Regions from separate parts of the Paenibacillus sp. CH40 genome, predicted to be linked through region 3. Evidence: riboswitches for the same ligand, from Rfam matches in the RefSeq annotation. Region 3 holds a riboswitch; each other region holds the start of a gene.

Region 1 (4,945 bases), on a different contig from region 3:
ATGTAGCTGCTTTCCGTTACAATAACCAATACCCAGCACATTCCCTAAGGCCATACGGCGTGCAGCAGCATTGGGATGGGTGATGAGTCCAGCATCAATCAGGTCCGCCCACTCAATCAGCGGGTCGGCGCCTTCCACTGTCGTATGGACCCGTGCAAGAGCGTGTCTGATCGCTTCTGGTGAGGCATTCTCCACGCCAATATCTCCTTTACGCGTCGCTTCTGCCTCGGGTATAAAGGCCTGCTTGCAGCCGGGTACCTTGGAAGCGATAATCTTACGGATGCGCTCCCCTGCATGATCGGGATCGGTTAAAATGATGACCCCCCGCCGCTCCTGCGCCAATGCAATTTTACGCAGCGTCATTTTATTAATGGCGGAGCCGCCAGTTTCTATCGTATCCGCTTCAACAGCGCGGCGAATGGCCACCGTATCATCCCGGCCCTCTACCACGATCACTTCCTTGATCATTTGCGTTTCCCTCCACTGCTACACAGCAAGCTATATTTATCTTTCCCTGCTTTTGAAAACAAAATAAGAAGAGGATATCCTCTTCTTAGCATGGCATAACTATGTTGTTAATACTATCGCATTGCCCTCAACATACACAACCTGTTTTAGTTGATTTCAGGCTTTACCGGTCCGATAACATATACGGTTTTACCGTGCTTACGACCAAATTGGTTGGCTCGGCTCAAACTCTCATAATACACATCGATTTTGTGGCCTTTAATCGCGCCACCGGTATCCTCCGCACGACGGAAGCCCACCCCTTCGATGTACACCCACCAGCCGATTGGAATTATACTCGGATCGACCGCGATGGTGCGTCCTTCCGTGACACGTGCGCCGGATGCAGTACGTGTACCGATACCTGGCTCCTGTGAGGAATACGCCGTCATGGAGACATTTTGTAAAACTTTGCTATATTTAAAATTTACGCCTGCTTTACGGACAGCACTGCCCGAACTAACCGTTGTTGCCTTAACCGCATCATTGGGACCGACGGAAGCAGCAAGAACGACCGGTTTTTTCTTCGTTCCTACCGCAATGACTTTATCCACACGGTTCTGTGCAACTTCCTTGTTAACCAGCTGTTTGGATACCAACTTTCCATCATGATATACCTTTTGAACGTGCTGGACGACCACACCCGATTTGCCGCTTTGAATGACCCGATTATCGCCTTTATAAAGACTCGGATCGGCCGTTTTGATGACCTGATAAGGCACCTGTTTTTTCTGTTCGACCTGCTGTTTCTTCACACGGACGATTTTTATGTCCATGTTAGACGAAACAGAGGCATCCAACGCAGGATAAACTTTATCCGTTGATGATAATTTATAGCCCGAGGTACGAATGGCACCTTCTACTGTATTTTCTGTTGTGTACAGCTTTTTCGTCTCATTGCCTGAAGATACTTTAACCTGATTGGCACGTTTAATGACTACGCGATCGCCATCCTGTATTGCTCCATTTAGCGGCATGGAAACTGTATCATGCGGCTGAAGTGAAATGGAATGCTCGCTCAGCAAATCTTGAAGCATGGATTCCCGGGTTTCTACCGCAGACGCCTTGCCATCGATGACAAAAAAGACTTGTTTTTTAGATTGCGTGTACATCAGAATTGAAATCATAATCGTTAGCGCGATTAGAAAAATAGCAACCAAAGCAGCCTGGCGCACATTCTCTTGCTTCCAACGCAATACGTAAGACATGCTGGATGAGCGTGACTCATGGGTATCCTTTTTTTGGAAAATGCCCATTTCCTCCGTCCTCCTTACATAGCCCGCCGTCTGGAGTAAGACATAGTTGAGATTTGACGTGACTATAACAGATTTTCTACAAGACAAGCCCAAACTACGACTGTCCTGCACCATGTACCCGTCTTCGCGGCATGCTGTCCTCCCCTGTTTAACCACAGTATGATGACAGATTTTCTTTTATTCACAACAAAAAAAGCCAGAGAAAGAGACTAGAGAGCTCTTTCGTGGCTTCCGGCATGTGTGAATATGCGGGAAAACTCATGCACGAGATGGCTTCTCTCTTGTTACGCTTACGGGGTTAGCTGTCGGGTTCGGACGTAGAGAGTCGCCCTAGCTTGGGTCAACCGCTCATGGCGGTCGCCTTCACATTCACCCCGAAGACCCAGAAAGAAATCGAAATACGGCTCCTCCACCTGTTCAATCCCATCCGGGAAAAGAATTTAGGTCGAGCCGGCTGGCGGAAGAGACGTTCCCTTCTTGCACATACGCCGGACGTACTGTAAGCCATATCGGTTCCCCCGTTCCCTGTAAAAGGGACTCAGCGAGACTGGTTCATGAAATGACTTGTTGATGTTTACATTCAAACAACAATTCACTGAAAAGATGATATCCTGTTTCTATGCATGTTGTAAAGCAGGTTTCAAGTACATTTTTTAAAATATTCGGTTAAAATATTGTAATATTCTCGAGTTTCCTGCAACAAATTCATGATTAGCTTCGTCTATCTCTTTATTTTGATCGATTTCTTCACTTTTTCATTGAATGTAAAATCGTTCCAGGGCATTTCGGGTCGTTATTGACACTACTTCCTCCACTGTAATCCCTTTGATTTGGGCTGCAGCCTCTGCTACCAGTCTCACCTGTGCAGACTCATTTCGCTTCCCACGAAACGGATGAGGCGTCAGATAGGGAGCATCAGTTTCAATGAGCAGACGGTCCAGCGGCACCTGTGCGAGCACCTCTTTTGGCTGCTTGGCATTTTTGAACGTTATTGGACCACCGAAGGAAAGGTGAAATCCCATATCCAGCACCATTTTGGCTGTCTCCCAGCTACCCGAAAAGGAGTGCATGACTCCACCAATCTCACTCGCTTTTTCCTCGCGCAAAATCTTAACAATATCTTCATGTGCATCCCGGTTATGAATAACAATGGGCATCTTGAGCTCACGAGCCAGACCAATTTGATTTCGAAACACCCGATGCTGCACATCCTTCGGTGATGTATCCCAGTAATAATCCAGACCGATCTCCCCGATGGCTACAACCTTTTTATGACTGCATAACGATGCAATCCATTCTAGATCGCCCTCCTGCATTGTAATAGCATCCTGTGGGTGCCATCCAACTGCCGCATAAATAAAATCATACGTCTCGGCCAATTTCATGGTGGATGGAATGGTCTCACGATTAAATCCGATATTGATCATCCGCGTTACTCCTGATTCGACAGCACGTGCTATAACTTCTTCACGATCTTCGTCAAATTGTGGCGCATCCAAGTGAGTATGAGTGTCGAATAAATCCAAGGTTTACATCTCCTTTTTTTACTTACATTTCTATATAGTTGTCTATTCTTTGACAAAATAATTCCTTATTTCGGCAGGAAGCCTGTCTTTTACCGCGTTCAATTTATTCTGGGGAAAATACATATGATATTTCCCTCGGTGAATACCACTTATTGAGCGCACAATTTCCGAAACTTCGGATATTTCACTCACCTCGCCCTGACGTCCAAGCAGCAAAATCTGGTTGTCCGTCGAGCCACCCTGCCGAAACACATCATAAGGAAGATCTGTCGGAAAATCAATTTCAAAATCATATTCAGGGTGCAAACCGGCCTCTTTCAAAGCTTCTCGAATACTGTCAATGGTATCTGTATCCATATTTTCAATCTCTACATATTTATACAATCTACGGTCCATAAACCGGCTGCTCAAATCACTTAAAATCTCGTCCTTTTCTCGTTTCCACTGGCTAAATACGGTCTGGATTAATGACTCGTCAAGCATCAGATATTGCTCTACTGTAAGATCTCCTTTCAACAGATCCGGCAACGGGTCCAGCAGAAATCCAAACTCATATCCGTTTTTAAACAATTCCTTTGCTCGCTTGAAAATTTTACGTAAAAGGATTTCCGAGCTGCGTGTTACAGGATGAAAATAAATTTGCCAATACATCTGGTAGCGTGACATTAAATAATCTTCTACTGCATGCATACCTGATTCCTTCACAACAATTCTCCCATTATGAGGACGCAGCAGTCGTAAAATACGATCCAAATCAATCGTGCCGTAGTTGACACCTGTCGAGTGAGCATCCCGCAACAAATAATCCATACGATCGGCATCTAGCGGACTGGTTACCAGGTTGACAACAATCGGTTTATCATACGTTTTGGCTATAACCGCAGCCACCTTTTGTGGAAGCTTCTCGTCGACTTGCCGTAGCACGGCGTTGATCTTCGTGTCTCCCAGTACAATGCGGCATGTCCAATCCTCATGGTTCATATGAAAGGCTTCCTCAATTGAATGAGAAAATGGGCCGTGCCCCACATCATGCAATAGAGCTGCACACAGAGCAACCAGTCTTTCCTCCTTCGGCCAATCCGGGAAATCTCCACGTTCAAATTGAGAAATAATACTTCTCGTAATCTCATATACGCCCAATGAGTGTGAAAACCGGCTATGCTCCGCTCCATGAAACGTAAGATACGACGTTCCTAACTGCCGTATGCGCCGTAAACGTTGGAACTCCGGCGTGTTGATCAACCGCCATATCACAGTATCCTGAACATGGATGTAATTATGTACCGGGTCTTTAAAAACTTTTTCTTCACTGAGTGGCTGGTGCAAGATATCAGCTCCTTTAATATTCGGAATAATGGATTAAAATACAATAAAATCCTAAATGGTTTCCCTCATTCGACATTCTTTGTCGTAATATGTCGAATTATAGTTTTTCGACATTTCCAAATCGACAAACTGAATAAATCATCAATGAGATAAGGCAATACACACAAGTAAAGCTCTTTAATCTAAATACTTTTGCATAATCAGACTGTTACTACATTTTTAAGGTTGACTGTTTTGGGAATCGTTGGTATAGTAAATATCAGAAAAGAGAAAATTTTGTCGAATCATGACACTTATATTATTTTAAACGGCGAGAGGAGCCTGATTTAT
Region 2 (4,945 bases), on a different contig from region 3:
GTTTGAGGTAAAACTGCCCGCCATCTTCGCTCGTATGGGCGCGACAGATGATTTTGTAATGGCAGGACAGTGGTTCCCGAAGCTCAGCGTCTACGAGACTGCAGGACAGCGTGGACGCGCCGAGGAGGGCTGGAACCTCCACCAGTATCATGGTAACTCCGAGTTTTATGCCGATTTTGGAATTTACAGCGTACGGATTCGGGTGCCTGAAACTCATATCGTAGCAGCGACCGGATTTCCCACCCGTGGTGCCGTCCGACAGAACGGCCAAAAAATATATCAATTTTATGCCGATGATGTACACGATTTTGCCTGGTCCGCTTCACCCAACTTTGTAACCGTAGAAGAACCCTTTTCTTCTGCTGAAGTCCCTGGTGTCAAAATCAAGCTCTACCTTGACCCGTCGCACAAGGAGCTCAAAGGGCGCTATATGAGCGCAGCAAAGGCCGCCCTTTCGTACTACAGCAAATGGTACGGGCCTTATCCATATTCCACCCTATCCATCGTGGTTCCACCCAAATCAGGCAATGGAGCCGGCGGTATGGAGTATCCGACACTCATCACGGCCGCTGCTGCGGGTAATCTGAATCCTGGCTATAGTCTGGAACGGACATTAGTTCATGAGATTGGACATCAATATTTCTACGGAATGGTAGCCAATAATGAATTTGAGGAGCCGTGGCTGGATGAAGGCTTCACCTCCTATGCAGAGGAGCGGCTTATGGAGCAAGAATATGGGCTTACCCCTAACTTGCCATTACAATCGGGACAGGTAGCCTCCCCACAGCCGCTAAACCGTGAGTCATGGAAGTACGGCTCAGCTGCTGAGTACGCGCAAAATGCCTACTCTCGAGGCAAGCTGGTACTACGGGGCATTGAACGTCAGGTGGGTATGAAAAAAATGGATCGCATTATGCGGACCTACGTCCAGACGTACCGATTTAAGCATCCGTCCTCACTGGATTTTCAACGTATCGTGGAGAGAGTCACCGGACGCTCATGGAGCCACTATTTTGAACAGTATGTATATGACGGCCAGATGGCGGACTTTTCAGTGGATCACATCACAAACCACAAGCTGGAGAATGGATATGAAGCAGTCGTGACGGTCAGCAAAAAAGGGGCGGATTATCCCAAGATCCCTGTCCAATTTACCTTCAAGGATGGTACCACGATATTCAAGGCTTGGGACGGCGCGGGCAAAAGCACAACTTTTCGGATCAAAAGTACTTCTCCCGTTTCCTATGTAACCCTTGATCCCCTATATACCATTGCACTGGAGAACAAGCATATTAACAATAGCCTAAAAGCCGAATTGGACGAAAAGCAACAAACCCGTTGGAGTGTAAGTGTAACCAAGCTGTTGGAGACACTGCTTGGAAGTCTGTCATGGTGAGGTGTCTATAGATGCGGACTGTTATAAAAGAGGGCTGGGCGCTGGTGCGCATACGATTCTATATCGTTATCATTTTATTTCTGTATCGACTACTGTGGGGGGTGTTTCTCTATCGGCTGGTGCAGTCTGCCGTTATCCCGCTATTGCTCCGTTATCCTGATCAGGGTCAAAACGAGCTGGGACAGACCTTATTTTGGATGGAGAGTCAGATTGCTCTGATGGACAGCCGGGAAGTACATGTGTATTTGTGGATACTACTAGGGGCGACTGTACTACGTATACTGATCACTCCCTTCATTAGAGCCGGAATATATCAAAGTCTGCATACCGATGCGACTGAACCGCAAAGCCTGTCCTTTTTCAAGGGTATGAAACGCCATGGCATGTCGTCGCTGTTGTATTACACCATCGAGTTGGGACTGCTGCTGCTTCCCGCCTTTTGGGTAGTACCGAGACTCTACCCTATTGTAGCAGGAGCACTTCAATCTTCCTCTTATCTGCTGCATTTATTGCCCTATGTCATTGGATGGATGGCATACGGATGGTTCATTCGGCAGTGCATCCTGTATATGCAACTGGGTACTGTCGGTGGTCACGCCATACTATCGTCCCTGCTCGCCTTCTTTCGCCAGCTCCTCCCAGCTGTCGGTATATCCCTTTTGCTCGGTGCTTGTGTGCTGCTGGTCTTCGGTCTATTTGGCACCGTGGCGATGATTTGGACTGGCATGCTGGCGCTCATTCTCCAGCAATCGTATCATTTTGTTACTAGTCTGGTCAGGCTGTGGCATATCAGTTCGCAGTACAGACTATGGCATACCGATATCTCTAGTAGAAGCTAAGCCCTGCCTTTATGTTTTTTTACTTCATTTCCGTCTGTCGAAAAACCTTGATTCATACCCGCGCAAACGACACATAACTGAATACTGTTAACAAGATCTGTTCCTGGGACATTAGGAGCAGATTTTTTTTGTAACTTTTTGCAATGAAACATTTGCCAAAGCCAGCCGTCTTTGTTACAATAATCGCAGTGAACTGATAGTAACAACTTTGTAATCTTTATTGTAACCTTTATCTCAAAAATAACGTTTCTGTGAATACTGCTCTCCAAGGTGCACATCTTAAGTTAAGCCTAATTCCTGGCACCTAGGAAGCGGGGGAACCAGTTTGGGTGAATTGATCTCGCAACAGAGTGGTCATAGGGGAACCTTCTACCGAATCCTTAAGCTAACCTCGCAGGCATTGGAAGGGGTATATTTTTTTTGAAGAAGAAGCTAACGATCGCAGCTATGGGTCTTGCCATTGCCTTTACATCTTTTACATTCGGTGGCGGCAGTGCATATGCAGACTCTAAGATGGACCAGGTCATCCAAGATGCCAAAGGAACGAACTACAGAAGCGGAGGCACTACACTCGAGGGATTCGATTGCTCCGGCTTCACAATGTACGTATACAACAAACTGGGAATTAAACTTCCGCATCAATCTGGATCACAATTCAAAATGGGATCTTCTGTATCCCGCGATGAAATGAGACCTGGGGACCTGGTGTTCTTCAACACCACAGGAAGAGGCATTTCCCATGTAGGTATCTTCGTAGGTGAAGGGAAATTTGCCCACTCCTCGACTTCACGTGGTGTAGTAGTTAGCTCACTGAACGAAAATTATTACGCTAACCGCTATGTCGGTGCAAAAAGAATTATGAGCACAGACGCTTACCATTCTGTAGCTTCAGACATTCCTGATGACGATAACGTAGAATAACTAACGCACAGCAAGCTAACCCTAGCCGCAATTTGATTCTGGCCGGAATCGAATTGCGGTTTTTTATGTCCACAACATCAGCAATTATTATCTTTACTGACGAACTGAGACCTCAAAAGGTTTCAATTGTAGCGAACATCGTCGGTTTTACCGTCACCGCTGGGGGAGCATATGAGCAGTAATTCCTTCTTATTGAATGTATACCCGACTTAGGTATGAAATAAACACGCTTGCCATTCCTCTGCAACTTGTCTACAATCTGTTGTTAATGATTGAAGTACCTGTGTAAAAGGAGGATGGAACACATGCCGGCCTTAATATCCAACTATCGGATCGTACCGATGGACGAGCATCAAGCGGCTGCAATCTGTGAGTGGCACTATGATCCACCTTATAACATATACGGTTGGCTCCCCTGGGAACAAATGAAGGCGCTTGAAGTCGAATTTGGAAGTCCCACGCTTCGCCAAGAGCAATATGTTGCCGTACTGGATGAAGAGAACAAGCTAACAGGATTTGCTCAATATTTTCCTATGATCGGTGTGACCCGGCTAGGTCTTGGAATGCATCCTGACAGGTGCGGACATGGCAAAGGCTCTGATTTTGTCCGTGCCATTGCAGAGGAAGCTCAACGACGCAACCCGAAGAATGAAATTGATTTAGAGGTGCTCACTTGGAATGGGCGCGCTATCCGGGCCTACAAGGCGGCTGGATTTGAGCTTACAGATACCTATGAACGCCAGACTCCTGATGGCAAAAAACCATTTTATTGTATGGTATATCGTCCCGAGCACCCAACCCAGATTCTATGATAAAAGCGCCTTCGGCATACAACCACGATGTTGTATAGCGAAGGCGCTTTTATCATCATACGACAGATCATTACAAGCTCAATGACTGCTGCGCATTTTTTCAAAAGCTTCATTATATTGTTGGGCTTCCTTAATATCCACGGCCATAATACCGCCGTCGTCCCAAGAGGTCAAACGCAGAGTCACGGTCTTATAATCAATCGTAATAAATGGATGATGATTGAATGCTTCAGATATAGCGGCAACTTCATCCACGAATGCAATCCCTTTCATAAAACTGGAAAAATTATATTTTCGAACGATCCAACGTCCTTCTTCCAGTTCCCAGCCCTCCAGTTTCTCCAGATGTGCTTCAATCTCTTCTTGTGTAAAAGGCATGTTACGAACTCCTCCCCGTTTATACGGAAGCCTTTCGACCGCTTAAATACGGCCAAAACTACGATATATTGGTGTACATATTACCACGGCCCCGTTGATAAATCCATAAGACGGACCTCAAATCAAAGGGACTGACGTCAGCTCCTCGTCCCCAATAAGTACATAGATGCGATGCTGCTCCGGCTCATAGATCACAACGCTACTCCCTACAGTGATTGTGGGCTCTGTACCCAGTGCATAAAATAAGTCTTCTGCCAAAGCTTCATTGACTTCCTGACGTCCCGCCGGGTCCAGCCTGTCCCAATCTTCTGCTTCCATCTCAAAAAATTCATAGCTATCTGGGATGCGCCCCACAGCCTCTGTCAAATCGTTCAAAATTTGTTCATACTCACGCCCATGCTTTACTCCCATGCCATTTCCTCCAATGGTTTCGCTATTCAATACATAATCACCTTATTATACCGGAAATTCGCACTTAACAAAAAAGAGAGTTTTGTCGATAAATACTATAATCCGTCTTGTAATGACGCGCTTGGGGCAAGGACGACCCCGGCGGCATGAAAGGATTCAAAATCTATTCTCATGGATGAGGTGTATCA
Region 3 (4,945 bases):
AGGCTTCTGCCTTACTACCCAAATCCTATTTGCGCAGCGAACTATTACGGGATAATGGACTCACTGCATTATACTTGCCCGATTTGAAGGAGACACGCCGAACGACCTCCCTCATTTACTCGGAGACGACCGATCTCGGTCCGACAGCACGACGCTGGATTAGCGAGACACGTGCGTCGTTTGCAGGCTACCGTATGGTGTAGAGGGTTTAATCCTCTTCATTAACATTAACAACCTCATCCTCAAAGCGACCGATATTGTCATTCGAGCCGATGATGACCATAATATCGTCTGCTTTTAGCCGATCCATAGCCGTCGGTGCGATCAGGATACCGTTCGCCGTATGAAGCGCCACGACGCTACAACCAAAGCGGGTACGGGCATTTAGCTCTGCTAGCGTTTTGCCATTCAGACATGCAGGTACATTGAGTTCCACAATACTGTATTCCTTAGACAACTCCAAATAATCGAGCAAATTAGGCGTGACTAGCTGGTGAGCCACCCGGATACCCATATCCCGTTCTGGATAAATAATCCGGTCCACACCGAGCTTTTCTAACGCACGCCCGTGCAGCACAGATATGGCTTTGGCTACAACTTTTTTCACACCCAGCTCCTTCAGCAAAATGGCGGTGAGGATGCTTACCTGAATGTCATCACCAATAGCAACAATGCCACAATCGAAATTACGGATGCCCAGTGATCGCAACGAGTCTTCATCGGTAGCGTCCGCCACGACAGTATGTGTCAACATCTCACTCATACTGTCCACAACATCCTCATTCCGGTCAATGCCTAGCACCTCGCACCCCATATCCACCAATTGCAAAGCCAGGCTTGAGCCAAACCGCCCCAAGCCAATAACTACAAACTGCTGCGTTTTCATATCTACTCGAAAACTCCTTATCTGAATCAATTTCATAAATGAGGATTTTGCAAAAATCCCATAAGCGACTTCCAATGAAGAAGATATAGATCGAAATGATTTAGTTCGTCTATATCTTGACTTCGGAGCGACTGGTATCGAATTTTGCAAAATCCTGAAATGATTAAACCAACGAAATGTATATGAAATGATTCATCCTATAATCATTTTGCCTTCCGGATGACGATATAATTCTTTACCCTTTTTCGGCCCCAGTGCATAAGCTAGCGTGAGTGGCCCCAGTCTACCTGCAAACATCGTCAGGGTAATCACCAGCTTGCCTATGACTGTCAAATCAGGTGTAAGCCCCATCGACAGCCCCACCGTACCAAACGCAGACACCGTCTCAAACAAGATCATCAGAAAATGATGATCTTCGGTTGCCGACAAAATCATGGTCACCCCGATCACGAACAGCAACCCCAGCAGTGTAATGGTCAAAGCCTTGTAAATTCGTCCCTGCGCAAGTCGGTACTTGAACAGTACAATATCTTCCCGCCCCCGCAGCATCGAAATCACCGCTCCAATGAGCAGGGCGAATGTTGTGGTCTTAATCCCGCCTCCAGTGGAGCCAGGAGAAGCCCCGATAAACATAAGTATGATGATAAAAAACTGCGTAGCCTGCCGCAAGCCTGCAATGTCCAGCGTATTGGCACCTGCGGTACGGGGGGTAACGGACTGGAATAAAGATCCCAGCAGTTTACCACCCCAATCAAGCGAGCCGAGAGTCTTCGGATTCGTAAACTCAAATACAAAAATCACGAGCGTGCCGACTACAATCATAGCGCCCGTCATGCTGAGTACCACCTTGGTATGCAAGGACAGTCTCTTGCGCTTGCGATATTCTGCCAAGTCTGACATCACTACAAAACCAATGCCGCCAGAAATAATTAGAAACATTGCGGTAAAATTAACAATCGGATCATATACATAACCTGTCAAGCTGCGAAATTCACCGAATAAATCAAAACCAGCATTGTTAAACATGGAGATGGCATGCCAGATTCCAAAATAAATCGCCCTGCCTACGGGCATATCAAAGGACCAGCGAACCGAGAATATCGTAGCGCATACGCCTTCAATAACCAGTGAGTACAGTAATACCTTACGGATTAACCCGACAATTCCCTCTACAGAAGTCTGATTCATCGCTTCCTGCAAGATGAGACGCTCCCGCAAGGAAATCCGACGCTTGAACACCAGTGCAATCAAGGTAGCCATGGTCATAAAGCCAAGACCGCCGATCTGGATCAGCGCAACGATGACAACTTGACCAAAAGTGGTAAAAAAGAGGCCGGTATCCTTTACGACAAGCCCGGTTACACAGGTCGCAGAGGCGGCAGTAAACAAAGCGTCTATAAACGCAAGTGGCTTTCCTGTTGTATTGGAGATCGGCAGCATTAACAATAAGCTACCTATTAGAATGATAATGGCAAAGCCCGCAACGAATATCTGCGGTGGAGAAAGCCGAAGCCAGCTTGCATTGGGATTCATCTATTCATCACTTCTCTCCTAATCCTTAAAACTATAAAAACAGTGATTTAATACGGTGTAAGCTCGCTACGCGTTCCATTTGATCTTTCGATCGTCGTTGCCCCTGAATTTTTTGATTTTTCCAAACCTTAGTTAACTATAATTAGCATTCCCTGAATACAGGAAGAATGCATGTCAAGCACTACTCGGCCCCCTGTGCTATTGGCGGGCAGTAGCGAAGGGGGCAGAATTGTTCTGAAGAAGCGAAGCGTTTGCCTTTATCTCCGGATTTTAACCATTAGAGGGGGTATACAATAAAAAAATCCGGGGATAACAGCAATCGGAAGAATAATCTGCACCCGCAGCGGTCTAACCAATCCAAACACTTTTATACGCACAAAAAAAGACACCGGAAAACCGAGTGCCTGACTTGGTTCCTGCTCATAGCCTACGAGGTTAGCTGACGGATTCGGGCAGCACAGTATGCCCTATTTACACTTCCGATCCAGCAGGATCGGTTGTAAAATTCACCCCAGTAACATGGTTCCCCCGTTTTCCCATAGAAATTCGGCTCAACTGTATATCATTACCTATGTATTTCATAGGCATTGCCTCAAGATTATAATCCTTCTATATCCAGATCACAAAACCAATTTCGCCGAAAAAACGTGAAATTGGCTTTATTTTGCGAATGGGCATCGTTTAATCGCAGCTTATCTAATTTTATTGGAACTTTAAAGTGCTTTCACTCTATTTTCATGAATATCGCTGGTCTGTTGGCGGGAACCTGTGCAGTATGATATCTTTAATGGATGTTCTTATTTACAGATTAAGGAGGAAACTCATGAATCCTATCGGGAAACCGGTCGTGCTCACGGCCAACTTCAAAAAATTAGGCTTGCTGGGCGGGATTGGCCTGATTTGCTTTTTTATCTTTCAATTGCTTATTCCCTCGCTTAGCAATCCGAGTCCAGAATCAGTAATGAACGCAAAGGTCATCAGCAAACAAGAAGCGGTCATACACGCATTGGACTTCGCCCGCTCCGAGCTGGGCTATACTGAATCACAGCCTGAGGAGCCCGTCGTGACCTATCAGGCCGAAACAGATTTGTACGGTTATTTATCTAGAGAAAAACTGCTTCAACAGTACGACCGTACATGGAAAAAGAGTTACCCTTACGAAACCTTTCGGGTCGATCTGCCTGAATCCTCAGCGAAGAGTAAACTGCAAATTCATGTGGATTTATCCACTGGCAAGGTCGTTAGCTTTAAACGGATCACCTCCAATACCAATTACACACAGGCTGATATTTCTACGGATGAACAAGCACGTAATAGGCTTGTACGTGTGGCTGAGGACGGCATGACCCTCGAAGCCAAGGAGCAGGCGGCCGCAGTATGGGTCAAGCGCTTTGGCTTTAAGCCGTCGGATTTGAAGCTTGCGACCACTGAACAAGAAGGCGGATTAAAGTATACCGTAGACGATAAAAAAATCGGCGCCTCGGTACTTACACTGGCTTTTACTTTTGAAGACGGTGATGTTCGCTCCTTCACCCAAAGCTTTTCGGCCCCGTCGTCCTATACCGATTATATCGAAAAGCAAACATTTTGGGCGAATTGGATGACCTATGCGGGTTATGCCCTATTTAGCTTTGTGCTGGGTGTACTTGCCATTGTGTATGCGTCACTCACCCGACGACATACTTCATTTGTTCGTGGCATTGTTCTGTCCGTTATATACTTTATTGCTAGTATAGCTGGGACCATGAACATGCTGCCTTTATTGCAAGCAGAAGCAGGCGGTAAGGGCATGCTTATATTTCTTATGGTTTTCCAGATTGGTGTTACCTTTTTCATGGCTGTAGCGCTCTACTTCTCCTTGGTCGGCGGTGACGGGCTTATGCGTCAGGTTGGACTGAATGCATGGCCGCGTGCAAAAGAGCCGGGCTACGGGCTGTATGTGCTTCGCAGTATGTATGTTGGCTACTTGTGGGCCTTTATTTTACTCGGGGTACAATCCATCTTATTCTTTATACTGGAGCGCACATTTAATACATTTTCCACCACAGATGCCACGCAATCCCCTTACAATATGGCTTATCCATGGCTACTGCCGATTATGGCCTGGATGGCAGGTATTGGAGAAGAGACTGTCTACCGTCTGTTTGGTATTCCGATGGTCAAAAAAATAGTGAAAAACACTTTTGTTGCGTGTCTGATCACCACGCTGATTTGGGCACTGGGACATACGCTTTATCCGATCTATCCGGTGATTTCCAGACCTATTGAGCTGACTTTTCTTGGTTTGCTGTTCAGTTTTGTGTTCCTGCGTTACGGCTTTATTGCCGCCATGTTCAGCCACGTTATTTTTGACAGCATTCTAATGGGACTTAGTGTGATGAGTCTGGGAGACACTGTGAATGTGAGCGCTGGTCTATTCTGGATCTTACTTCCAGCCATCGTGGGTTACATCATTTATTGGTTTAGTCCTAAAAAGCCAAATCGAATTATGTTTGAACCTATAAAAAAAGAGGAGCCGTATTCTAC

Evidence for each region. A riboswitch is a leader RNA that binds a small molecule or an ion and turns the genes downstream of it on or off. The one in region 3 is predicted to bind cyclic di-AMP.
Region 1: linked by a shared signal. The riboswitch ahead of NLX73_RS23270 (resuscitation-promoting factor) and the one ahead of NLX73_RS16505 (TrkH family potassium uptake protein) in region 3 are both predicted to bind cyclic di-AMP.
Region 2: linked by a shared signal. The riboswitch ahead of NLX73_RS23780 (C40 family peptidase) and the one ahead of NLX73_RS16505 (TrkH family potassium uptake protein) in region 3 are both predicted to bind cyclic di-AMP.

Annotation. Positions count from the first base shown of each region.
Region 1 is NZ_JANAVQ010000012.1:10,341-15,285, reverse strand. It holds gene rnmV (ribonuclease M5) at 1-468, opposite strand, end outside; gene NLX73_RS23270 (resuscitation-promoting factor) at 615-1,763, opposite strand; cyclic di-AMP (ydaO/yuaA leader) riboswitch at 2,035-2,317, opposite strand; gene NLX73_RS23265 (TatD family hydrolase) at 2,519-3,289, opposite strand; gene NLX73_RS23260 (HD domain-containing protein) at 3,332-4,615, opposite strand.
Region 2 is NZ_JANAVQ010000013.1:43,926-48,870, forward strand. It holds gene NLX73_RS23770 (M1 family metallopeptidase) at 1-1,396, shown strand, start outside; gene NLX73_RS23775 (hypothetical protein) at 1,408-2,235, shown strand; cyclic di-AMP (ydaO/yuaA leader) riboswitch at 2,513-2,650, shown strand; gene NLX73_RS23780 (C40 family peptidase) at 2,656-3,156, shown strand; gene NLX73_RS23785 (GNAT family N-acetyltransferase) at 3,462-3,968, shown strand; gene NLX73_RS23790 (4a-hydroxytetrahydrobiopterin dehydratase) at 4,047-4,346, opposite strand; gene NLX73_RS23795 (hypothetical protein) at 4,464-4,757, opposite strand; gene motA (flagellar motor stator protein MotA) at 4,945-4,945, shown strand, end outside.
Region 3 is NZ_JANAVQ010000005.1:126,284-131,228, reverse strand. It holds gene NLX73_RS16515 (LysR family transcriptional regulator) at 1-203, shown strand, start outside; gene NLX73_RS16510 (potassium channel family protein) at 209-886, opposite strand; gene NLX73_RS16505 (TrkH family potassium uptake protein) at 1,079-2,419, opposite strand; cyclic di-AMP (ydaO/yuaA leader) riboswitch at 2,829-2,981, opposite strand; gene NLX73_RS16500 (CPBP family intramembrane glutamic endopeptidase) at 3,243-4,945, shown strand, end outside; gene uvrC (excinuclease ABC subunit UvrC) at 4,942-4,945, opposite strand, start outside.